2 linked regions of the Endozoicomonas gorgoniicola genome follow. The protein of the gene in region 2 interacts with the protein of the main gene of each other region in a pairwise test. Links are inferred from orthologs where the notes say so. Each region holds a gene or a part of one and is shown on either strand. Other genes may lie near its edges.

Region 1 (7,708 bases), 2.7 Mb from region 2 along the record:
GCCTTTAAAACACCCTCTGTCGCCCAGCGCCTTTGTTGCGGGGCAGCACAACCAATGCTGTTAAGGAAGCTCTCCCACTCTTCTTCTGTTGAGAAACGCTTCTCGCCGCATTCGGATAGCGCAGTGATCCACTTCTTCGACACATCAACCTGATTCTCCATGTAGTCAATGGCAACGTCGTTGAGAAGATAAAGCCGCTGCTGCCCTTGCAGACAGCCCAGGAAATTAATCCTGCTCTTACTGTCGCTGCTATGGAAGTAGGAAAAATAAGGGTTGCCGATAAACAGGCAGTAGCCGTTTTTTCCTTGGTGGCGAGCACCTGTGTCGTCGGCCTGGAGATAATCAGAGCAAGTCAGCCCTGCTTCCAGCAATTCTTCTTTTTCCTGGTGGAAAATATCATGGCCTTTCGTCAGGATGTTGCTCAGGGAACCTTCTGATATTGAGCATCCATGGTCGTGCAGCCAAGATAGCAGTAGTGGCTGTGTCGTACTGCATGAATGATAAAAATCCAGCAGATGGGCTTTCAGGTTGTCGCCAAAACGGTCTTTCACATGATCAGGTAGCGGGGCTGACACCCCGCCTTCCGGAGTTGTGTAATACTCACGCCTGTAGCGAGTAGTGACAAAACGCAAGTCCAGCTCAGTATGGAAAAAGTCGATATAGCACTTGAAGCGCCAGTTCTCACCGGGAGCAGCGATTGAACAGATTTCCTCTCGGTCAACAGTCATTGGTGGTGCAGCGGTTTCACCGGCTTCTTGTGATCGTGGTCGTTTACTTTTCGGCGGACGATCAGTGTCACTTTTCCCGGCAGCCTGATCAGTGTCTTCCGCAGAAGAGCTGTCTTCCTGATCATCGCCCTTGTCCGAGACATTAGGCCTGATTTTAGGCTTGCCCTTGTGCTTCTTCAGGTGGCGAATTTCTGCTCGAAGCTGTTCGTTCTCTTCGACCAGCTGTTCGATCTGAACGCGCTGCCTTTCAATTTGCACAGATTGCTTCTCGACCGTGTCGAGAAGGTTTTTGACGAATGAACGCAACTGTTCATTGTCTGTACTGGAGAATAGTGAGTCAGGCAGGTGCATACGGTGAAATATACGAAAGATCAGGATAACTTTCTTTGACCTGTAGAGGTTGATTTGCCAGTCAATTTTGAGCAGTTACGTTTTTTTTTGCGATCTACCAAATAAACAGTGATAAGTGGGGCTATTCCCATGTAAATATTAGAAAAAAATATTGTACTTATTACCGTGCAGGTAGAAAAATCTATTATTATAAGTTGCTCGAGAATTATGGGAAGTCCAATAAATAGTAAACTGACAGCTCCAATTTCAACCCCCAAAGCAACAGCAATATTGATGTCTTTTTTCCTTTTAGCATATAAATAAAATGAAAGTGATGATATATTCATTAAAATTACTGACGCAAAACTAAGATAAATCGAAATTGATTTTATTGTGGGAATTATGTCTAGCTCTGGAAACCCGATTACCATAACTCCACAAAAAAAGTTGATTTTGAGAGCTGTAAAGGCCATTGTGAGATGGAGTTTATAATTCTCTTTGAAACGTAAAGAATGCATATTGATTCAACCTGAACTCAGAACCTTATTAATTTGTTAAAAATACCTACTGACTTATTGCTCAGATGATATTGTTGAGTCATAACCCTGATCACATAATACCAATGGCACCTTCTAAATACCGTAATGAGCATGGCAAGCTAAACATCAGACTAAGGCGGAATGACGATTAATAGTTGGCAATTGCAAGGAAATCCAACACGGGTCTGGTGTCCAGATTGCCAGTGCAATAGCTTACTTAGAAGGTACGATTTGTATAACTAACTACGCCTCTACTGTTGAGTCTTTCATAGAGATAGTCTAATAAAGTAGGAATATTTAATTTCATATGACCGAATATATAGATTTAACTTTTTATTCGCATATTTTTTGAAAGATAGGAGCTACTTTTTTATTCATCATTCCAGTAAATAAAATAGGAATATACTCACTACTATTTTCTGCACTTAAACTATTTAATTTATTACCATAGACATCAAATTCTTTGTAATACTCTTTAGCTTTAATTAATAATAAATCATCACCTTCTAGCTGGTTTACGATCTCCCACTGATTTTCTTTAAGAATTGACTCATAGTAATCACCTACCGCTATAATACACCAGGTATTAAAACCACTTCTTTCTTTAAAGCGATAAAGAGTGTTTATAGAAAATTGTATTTCCCCATTTTCAATTTTTCCCCAGGTTGATGGCGATAGCCCTAACCAATCTGAAAACTTGATTTTGCTGAAACCAAGCTCCATTCGGTAGTGCATAATCAATACAGATATGATTGACGCGTAAGTAGTAGTACGCACAGATATATTCCCCAAACATCGAAATTGTGTACAGCCTGCTATAAAAAAGTAATCCTGTCAACAACTAGCTGATAACCTAAAATCTTTAGAACCATAATTTATTATGCTTACATCTTTATTTTCGATAGACATCTATCATTCGGGGCATCTGCAACACTGATGATCTATGATGAGTCCTTTAGAAAGAGAAATGACCGAAACAACAGTAATTGCTGTTTCGGTTAAGAGGTATCAATCGTTATTGCATCAGGGGTAGCATGGGCTTCAGGAAACGCCCTGTGTGGGAACTATCCATCTCAGCAACAGCTTCAGGCGTACCCGTGGCAATGATTTCACCACCGCCATCACCACCTTCCGGCCCAAGATCCACAATCCAGTCTGCGGTTTTAATCACATCCAGATTGTGTTCTATCACAACGACAGTATTACCATGATCCCGTAAACGGTGCAGAACATTAAGCAGCTGTTGTATATCGTGGAAGTGCAGGCCGGTCGTTGGTTCGTCCAGAATATACATGGTCTTGCCGGTATCACGCTTGGACAGCTCTTTGGCCAGTTTGACCCGCTGGGCTTCACCGCCAGACAGGGTTGTCGCATTCTGCCCCAGATGAATATACGACAGGCCAACGTCCATCAGTGTCTGCAGTTTGCGGTTAATAGCGGGAATGGCTTCGAAAAATTCCAGTGCTTCTTCCACGGTCATGTTCAGCACTTCATCAATGCTCTTACCCTTGTATTTAACATCAAGGGTTTCACGGTTGTAACGCTTTCCCTTGCAGACGTCACAGGGAACGTAGATATCCGGCAGAAAATGCATTTCTACCTTGATTACACCATCACCCTGACAGGCTTCGCAGCGTCCGCCTTTGACGTTGAAGCTGAAACGACCAGGTTTATACCCCCGGGAGCGGGCTTCCTGGGTACCGGCAAACAGTTCACGAATCGCGGTGAATATGCCAGTGTAGGTGGCGGGATTGGAGCGTGGTGTACGGCCAATCGGGCTCTGGTCAATATCAATGCATTTGTCGAAATGACTCATGCCGGTGATTTTTTTGTACGACGCCGGGGTGAGGGTTGTCGCCTTGTTCAGCTCAGTTGCACAAATCGGGTAAAGAGTACTGTTGATCAGGGTTGACTTACCGGAGCCGGAAACGCCAGTGACACAGGTCATCAATCCGACAGGAATTTCCAGCGTGACGTTTTTGAGGTTGTTGCCGGAGCAGCCGGAGAGCTTTAGCGTTTTTTTCTTGTCCCTTGGTGTGCGGTTTTCCGGAATTGCTATGGCTTTAGTACCTGACAGGTACTGACCAGTCAGGGACTGTTCATTATCCATGACCTGTTGGGGAGAACCCTGGGCGATAATTTCTCCCCCGTGAATGCCCGCCCCCGGACCAATATCAATCACATGGTCTGCCATACGAATAGCATCTTCATCATGCTCTACGACAATGACTGTATTGCCAAGGTTGCGCAGTCGGGTCAGGGTGTTCAGTAAGCGCTCATTATCCCGCTGATGCAGTCCGATACTGGGTTCGTCAAGAATATACATAACACCCACCAGTCCGGCACCAATCTGGCTGGCAAGGCGGATACGCTGGGCTTCACCACCCGACAGGGTATCGGCGCTGCGATCCAGGGTCAGGTAATTCAGGCCAACGTTGACCAGAAAGTTTAAACGTTCACAAATTTCCTTCAGGATTTTTTCAGCAATTTCTCCCCGGTTGCCCGGCAGTTTCAGTTCGTTGAAATACGTCAGGGCTCGCTCAACAGGTAGCTTCACCAGCTCTGGCAGGGTTTCTTCCTGCACAAAGACATTGCGGGATTCCAGACGCAGACGCGAACCTTTACAGCCCGGACAGTTCTGGGTACTCAGGTATTTCGACAGCTCATCCCGCACAGCCTGAGACTCAGTATCGCGGAAGCGTCGTTCAAAATTCGGGATGATGCCTTCAAAGCGATGACGCTTTTTATAGATATCGCCACGGTCATTAACATAACTGAAATCAATCTGTTCATCACCGGAGCCGTACAGGATGGTTTCCTGCTGTTTGGCAGTCAGGTCATCAAATGCCGTATCAATATTAAATCCGTAATGTTTTGCCAGAGATTTCAGCATGTGGAAGTAATAAACACTGCGTCTGTCCCAGCCCCGGATTGCACCTTCTGCCAGCGTTAACTCGGGGTGCTGAACAATACGGTCCTGGTCGAAGAACTGTTTAATGCCCAGACCGTCACAGCCAGGGCAGGCTCCTGCCGGGTTGTTAAAGGAGAACATTCGGGGTTCCAGCTCATTGATGCTGTAACCACATTCCGGACAGGCAAAGCGTGCGGAATAAACGACGTCGTCCTGCTCACCGTCCATATAGCTCACCGACACCAGTCCGTCGGTCAGTTCCAGCGCGGTTTCAATGGACTCAGCCAGACGCAGTTGCAGATCGTCGCGCACCTTGAAACGGTCAACCACCACTTCAATAGTGTGCTTCTTTTTCTTGTCCAGAGCCGGAGGGTTGTCGAGGTCGGTGACAATGCCGTTGATACGGGCGCGGATAAAACCCTGGGTTTTCAGTTCATTGAATACATGCAGGTGTTCACCTTTTCGATCCCTGACCACCGGAGCCAGAAGCATCAGTTTGGTGCCTTCCGGGATAGCAAGAACCTGGTCGACCATCTGGCTGACTGTCTGGGCTTCCAGTGGTTGGTGGTGTTTTGGGCAGCGCGGAATGCCGGTACGGGCAAAGAGCAGACGCAGGTAGTCGTATATTTCAGTAATGGTACCCACTGTCGAGCGAGGGTTGTGACTGGTGGACTTTTGTTCGATAGAAATTGCCGGTGAAAGACCTTCTATATGGTCGACATCCGGCTTTTCCATCATCGACAGAAACTGGCGGGCATAGGCTGACAAGGATTCAACGTAGCGGCGCTGGCCTTCAGCGTACAGGGTATCGAACGCCAGTGAAGACTTACCTGAGCCAGACAGACCCGTTATCACGATCAGGCTGTCTCTTGGCATTTCCAGATCGATGTTCTTCAGGTTATGCGTTCTTGCGCCCTGTACCGTAATTTTGTCCACTGCCTGCTCCTCTGCGTGGGCATTAAACCAACGGAGGAGTATAAAACAAACATTGTGTGGAGCTGTATTGAATTTTATCGAGCATGGTCTGCCGCCGATATTTATAGAGGCTGCATTTATAGAGGCTGCGACGGATCGATGTATTTGGTTTTAGCGAATGTCAGATTTCGATAACCGTTTGGCCAGGGGGCATCAATGACCCAGTAATACCCCCAGTTTCCTAATAGTTTGGAATACTGGGTAGCAATGAAGAATTCATGGCTGGTTTTATGAAGGTGTGAAATGCCAGGAACGGGAAAGTCGTAATAGTAATGGTGATCGGCGCTTTCCAGAGGGTGTTGCATTTTCGACAGTTCCGGAGCGTGATGGCAGATATGCAGTTCCTTTTTCTCCTCTAAGGACAGGTTGTCCAGTTCCGGGAAAGACGGCGATAATCGTTGCCACTTTGTTTCACTTCTGGTTATGGCGGAATTTACACTGGAGGGACTGCCATCCTGTTTAACGAAAGAAACCGGAGTGGCGAGAAGGTCCAGCTTTTTTGTGTTGACGTTGTAAACCAGCTTAGGCAGTAAAAGGGTATCGAGTTGGTCTATTTTTACTCCCAGCGCCTGATGAGGGAACTTCATCGTATGGTCATTGAACCATTCCCGGCACTGTCTGTTGAGGTCACTCAGGTCAACTGATGTGCCTTTGGTGTTTGTAATTGGTGAACAGACAGCACGCCCTGCAAATTGCATAACGGTTCGCTCAGAGCGTATTGGTTTAATGTACTGTCCGCGAATTATCTTAGGAGTGAGTATTACTTCAGAGCCACCGTTTTTATGACTGTTAGTGGAATCAACCTGATAGGTGATTGCCGGAAGCAGGGTCATGCTCTCTTCAAAGCCATTGTCATAACCGAGGTGGTATTCTGTCAGAAAGTATATTCCCGCTACTGCTAAGGTAAGCGCTGCAGGAATAATAAGGCTTTTATTGGCATGGGCCTGTTGAGTTGGAGTGACTGTGACCAGACAGAGCAGAATAATGAGCAGGCTTTTTCTGAACTGAAAAAAAGGTGCTGTTTTTGGGTACGTCATAAATACTCATTCCCTTCAGTTTTGATATTAACCAGTGAAAAAAATAGTTGAGACAGAGGGAAGTGTGGGAAAAAATTGCCCGACAGGATGAATGAATGCACAAGTACGGGGTCGATTATTTTGCTATTTGTGAACTTGTTTTCGGTATTTCCTGATAAACTTGCCGTTACTGGAAAAAAGTTATAAGAAGTCAGTAATGTCTGGTCAGGAAATCAAAGCATCTCTCTCTCTGTCTCTGGTATTTATGTTCCGCATGTTCGGACTGTTTATGGTTCTGCCTGTGATGGCGCTGTATGCCGATCAGCTCGAAGGTGCAACGCCCTTGCTGGTGGGGCTGGCGATTGGGGCTTATGGCTTCAGTCAGGCGTTATTGCAGATACCGTTTGGCTGGCTGTCAGACCGGGTGGGGCGTAAAAAAATTATTATTGCCGGTTTGTTACTGTTTGTGGCAGGGAGCCTGGTGGCTGCTTATGCCGGATCGATTCAGGGGGTGATCCTGGGGCGGGTCCTGCAGGGTTGTGGCGCCATCGCCGGAGCGGTGACTGCGCTGCTGGCAGACCTGACTCGTGAACAATACCGTACCCGTTCCATGGCGATTTTTGGTATGGGAATCGGTTTGTCCTTTTGTCTCGCCATGATGCTCGGACCCTCTATTGCTGCGGGCTGGGGGCTGTCAGGACTGTTCCTCAGTAATGCCTGGCTGGCAGGTGTGGGCATTTTGATTGTGTTGCTGGTCGTTCCTTCAGCGACGACACGGCGGCAGGATCTGAATTCATCCGTCAGAAAAAAAAGCGTCCGACAAGTTCTGCATAACGTTGAATTGTTGCGTTTGATGGTTGGCATTTTTACCCTGCATTTCATCGTTATGGGGCTATTTGTGTTTCTGCCCCGTGAACTCGAAAGTACCATGAACATCCCCCGTGCATCTCATGGCGGGGTGTATCTGGTGGGGTTGCTGGGCTCTTTTCTGGTGATTATCCCCTTCATCATCTACAGCGAAAAACAACGGCGGTTGAAACAGTGTTTTGTAACGGCGGTTACGCTGCTGTTAGTGTCGATGGTGTTTATGGCTCAAGCGGGGGAGCATCGCTGGTTGCTGATTTCTGGATTACTGGTATTCTTCGCCGGTTTTAATTTTCTGGAGGCGTCTCTGCCTTCACTGGCCAGCAAGTTATCCCCTGCTGGCAC
Region 2 (3,761 bases):
GGCAATCAGTCTGAGTATCACCGGGTAGAAACCACCACCTCCAGCATGGTCTCCTATTTTATCCAGCCACTCCCGACCTCTTGGTGTGTCGGTAAAACAGACATTACTGTAATCCAGTCCTTTACCGCCATAGCTCTGGGATGGCCGGGGCTTATTAACAGAAACTCTGGAGACAGAGCGTATTATGTCCGTCGGCAACGTGTTTTTTTTCCGACAGCACTAAACCGCTGCGTCTGATCAGGGGATCGCTTGCCCCCAAAAACAGAGGTGGTGCCGTATAGATAAGCTGTGCCGGACTGTACAAGGCCGGATCAAGGCGGCAATCGGTCTTTCGGGTTTCTGCCCACCGTTTGATAGTCTGTAAAGACACTTCTGAATCAAGCACAAAAAACAAACGGGCATAAAGGTGATCAGCATAAGGTTGCTGGCTGGATGTCAGCTGGCAGTAACAGCTGGTCTGCGCAAAAGGTGACCCGAGTTTTTCCAGAGCCTGATTAATAGCCAACCGGGGTTCACGGTTCATGTCTACAGGCCGGATCGGTAAGCCGTCAATATCCAGTATGAGCAGAGACTGCATCCGGTCTCCAAGGGTGGCCGGATGATTATCTCTGCCGTGGTACAAGCGTCTCACCATCTGATTCATGGGTAAAGAGTCCAGCGGCTGACCATGAACCAACGCAAATTGCGGTTTGGTACTTAGCTTGTCAATAAAGCTGGCGACTTCATGAATATTACGGATTTCACAGGAAATATGACGTTTGAAGAAGTTCACTTTTGGATACGCCGCCACCGTTTCAAATCCACGCTCAACAAGGCGGATTTCTTTTCGCAGCGGACGACGGGATTCGAGCATAACAAAATATCGCATGCCTCTAACATTAGAGGCGGGATTGGTATTTTAGAGAATTGGCAAGCTGGTGACCATTTCAGTTCATGGATATATGAACACCGAGCTGGTTTTTCACATGACTACGTTCAGGTGCTTATGGGGCATTCAAGCGGCAAGATGACGACCGATTATCAGGAAGGACACGAGATAAAATACGAAGAGGTAGAGGCTGGATTAACACTGTCAGGATTGGATATCTGAAATAATTTTCCGATTATTTTCCGATTATTTTCCGACCTAAACGACAAAAGCCCGCTAAGAGCGAGCTTTTTTCTATATAACTCAAAGAGTTATTGGTAGGCGATACCAGATTCGAACTGGTGACCTCCACGATGTCAACGTGGCGCTCTAACCAACTGAGCTAACCGCCTGAAGTTGGGTGTATATTATCAACAGGAATGAAAATAGCAACCCCTGAGTACTGGAAAATGTTGATTCATTGCTTTTATTTCAATGCCTTATCCCGCAGATGGCTGATCTGGTCCCTTACGGAAGCGGCTTCTTCAAATTCCAGATTACGGGCATGTTCCATCATCTGGCTTTCCAACTCGCTGATCTTTTTCGTCATGGCTTCCGGTGTAAGAGCCACCTCATAAACCGCCTCAGGCTCTGCCACCTTACGGGTTCTGGCTCCCCTCTTCTTACCCGGTGTCACTGCCCCTTCAAGAATATCTGCCACCGATTTCTGCACGGACTTTGGCACAATGCCATGTTGCTCATTATGAGCCATCTGTTTCGTACGACGACGTTCAGTTTCCTTAATCGCCCGGTCCATCGAACCTGTCACCTTGTCGGCGTAAAGAATGGCTCGCCCGTTCACATTTCGTGCCGCCCGCCCAATGGTCTGGATCAAAGAGCGATCAGAGCGCAGGAAACCTTCTTTATCAGCATCCAGTATCGTCACCAGCGACACTTCCGGCATATCCAGACCTTCCCGCAACAGGTTAATGCCCACCAGCACATCAAATGCGCCAATACGCAGATCCCGGATAATCTCGACCCGCTCAACCGTATCAATGTCTGAGTGCAGATAACGCACCCGAACCCCGTGTTCACCCAGGTATTCGGTCAGGTCTTCCGCCATACGTTTTGTCAGCGTGGTCACCAGAACCCGCTCGCCTTTATCAACGGTAAGGTTAATCTCAGACAGCAGATCATCCACCTGGGTGGTTGCCGGACGAACCTCTATGACCGGGTCAACCAGACCCGTTGGCCGAACTACCTGATCAACAATCTGATCCTGATGCTCTTCTTCATACTTGCCGGGTGTCGCTGATACAAAAACAGTCTGTGGTCGTCTGTCTTCCCACTCTTCAAACCTTAGTGGCCGGTTGTCCAGGGCCGATGGCAGACGGAAGCCAAATTCCACCAGGGTCTCTTTGCGGGAACGATCGCCTTTGTACATCGCCCCGATCTGCGGAACCGTGACATGGGATTCATCAATCACCAGCAAAGCGTTATCTGGAATGTAGTCAAACAGAGTCGGTGGTGGTGTCCCGGGTGGTGTTTTAGTCAGGTGTCGTGAGTAGTTTTCTATGCCGGTGCAGTAACCCAGCTCCAGCATCATCTCAACATCATAGCGGGTTCGCTGCTCCAGTCTCTGCGCTTCAACCAGCTTGTTATTGTCGCGTAATACCTGAAGACGTTCTTTCATCTCCGCCTTAATCGCATCCGTAGCATCAATAATGGTCTGCCTGGGTGTCACATAGTGGGTTTTCGGATAGATGGTGACTCTGGGCAGTTTCTGCAGTACTTCCCCCGTCAATGGATCAAACAGACTGATCGCTTCCAGTTCATCATCAAACAGCTCCAGTCGAACCGCTTCCTTTTCCGATTCCGCTGGAAAAATATCAATCACATCACCACGCACCCGGTATGTGGCGCGTCTCAGTTCTGTATCGTTACGGGTATATTGCAGCTCCGCCAGATTACGCAACACTTGTCGCTGATCAATCTGATCGCCACGATCCAGATGCATCATCATTTTTTTGTACGACTGCGGATCACCCAAACCGTAAATCGCTGATACCGTCGCCACAATGATCGCATCTTCGCGTTCCATCAACGCTTTGGTGGCTGACAGGCGCATCTGTTCGATGTGTTCATTCACCGATGCATCTTTCTCAATAAAGGTATCGGAGCTGGGTACATAGGCTTCCGGCTGGTAGTAATCGTAGTAGGAAACAAAATACTCAACGGCGTTGTCCGGAAAGAACTCTTTGAACTCGCCATACAGCTGCGCAGCCAGTGTCTTGTTATGAGCCATAATGATGGTGGGTCTCTGGATCTTCTCGATCACGTTCGCCACGGTAAAGGTTTTGCCCGACCCGGTTACTCCCAGCAAAGTCTGGCACGCCAGTCCTGACTGAACCCCTGCCACCAGCTTTTCTATCGCCTCAGGCTGGTCACCCGCCGGTTTGAACCCGGCTGAAACTTTAAATTCTTTTCCCATATAAACCCGACACTATCCAATTCCAGACACATAAATGCTCCGGGCTTTTGCCCATGCCAGCCTTTTTTCGATTGATAAAACAGGCAAACCGAAAAAATGCCGGGGAAATACTGCCCGCATCAAACCGCAAGTAGTTGGTGGTTTCTACTTTAACATATCCACGCAGGCTGTCGGACTTAAACACTCAATCAGGTTAGAACACCTAATTAGAAATCACATTGGTCCTGCACTTCGGGCAATTCAGCTTCTGAGACTTCGAGCTGCATTATAAACGATTCAATCCCCTCGACTTGGTCCTCCACTCTGAGCAAGTCATTTTCCAAGGCTTGTCTGACTTGTTGCATCTGTTCATAAAGAGCCTTGTAGTGTTGATATAAAAAGAAATGCGACTGACCCCGTGTCTCGCTCTGATCATCAATG

Evidence for each region. Proteins that work in one complex are often made in the same cells at the same time.
Region 1: the proteins of uvrB (region 2) and uvrA interact in binary tests that used the Escherichia coli proteins (3 or more experiments, as listed by UniProt). The link is inferred for Endozoicomonas gorgoniicola from one-to-one orthologs.

Annotation. Positions count from the first base shown.
Region 1 is NZ_JAPFCC010000001.1:4,100,752-4,108,459, reverse strand. The notes cover bases 2,413-5,782. They hold uvrA (excinuclease ABC subunit UvrA), read right to left. Parts: upstream 5,445-5,782; coding sequence 2,613-5,444; downstream 2,413-2,612. Other genes in these bases: NX722_RS18615 (hypothetical protein), read right to left, coding at 5,561-5,782. Also shown: NX722_RS18635 (IS66 family transposase), read right to left, coding at 1-1,079; NX722_RS18630 (hypothetical protein), read right to left, coding at 1,100-1,576; NX722_RS18625 (helix-turn-helix domain-containing protein), read right to left, coding at 1,931-2,320; more of NX722_RS18615, read right to left, coding at 5,783-6,520; NX722_RS18610 (MFS transporter), read left to right, coding at 6,717-7,708. UniProt on the Escherichia coli protein: The UvrABC repair system catalyzes the recognition and processing of DNA lesions. UvrA is an ATPase and a DNA-binding protein. A damage recognition complex composed of 2 UvrA and 2 UvrB subunits scans DNA for abnormalities.
Region 2 is NZ_JAPFCC010000001.1:1,378,350-1,382,110, reverse strand. The notes cover bases 839-3,761. They hold uvrB (excinuclease ABC subunit UvrB), read right to left. Parts: upstream 3,342-3,761; coding sequence 1,335-3,341; downstream 839-1,334. Other genes in these bases: NX722_RS06315 (hypothetical protein), read right to left, coding at 3,548-3,761; NX722_RS06330 (hypothetical protein), read right to left, coding at 839-868. In the rest of the region: NX722_RS06335 (hypothetical protein), read right to left, coding at 1-198; more of NX722_RS06330, read right to left, coding at 155-838. UniProt on the Escherichia coli protein: The UvrABC repair system catalyzes the recognition and processing of DNA lesions. A damage recognition complex composed of 2 UvrA and 2 UvrB subunits scans DNA for abnormalities.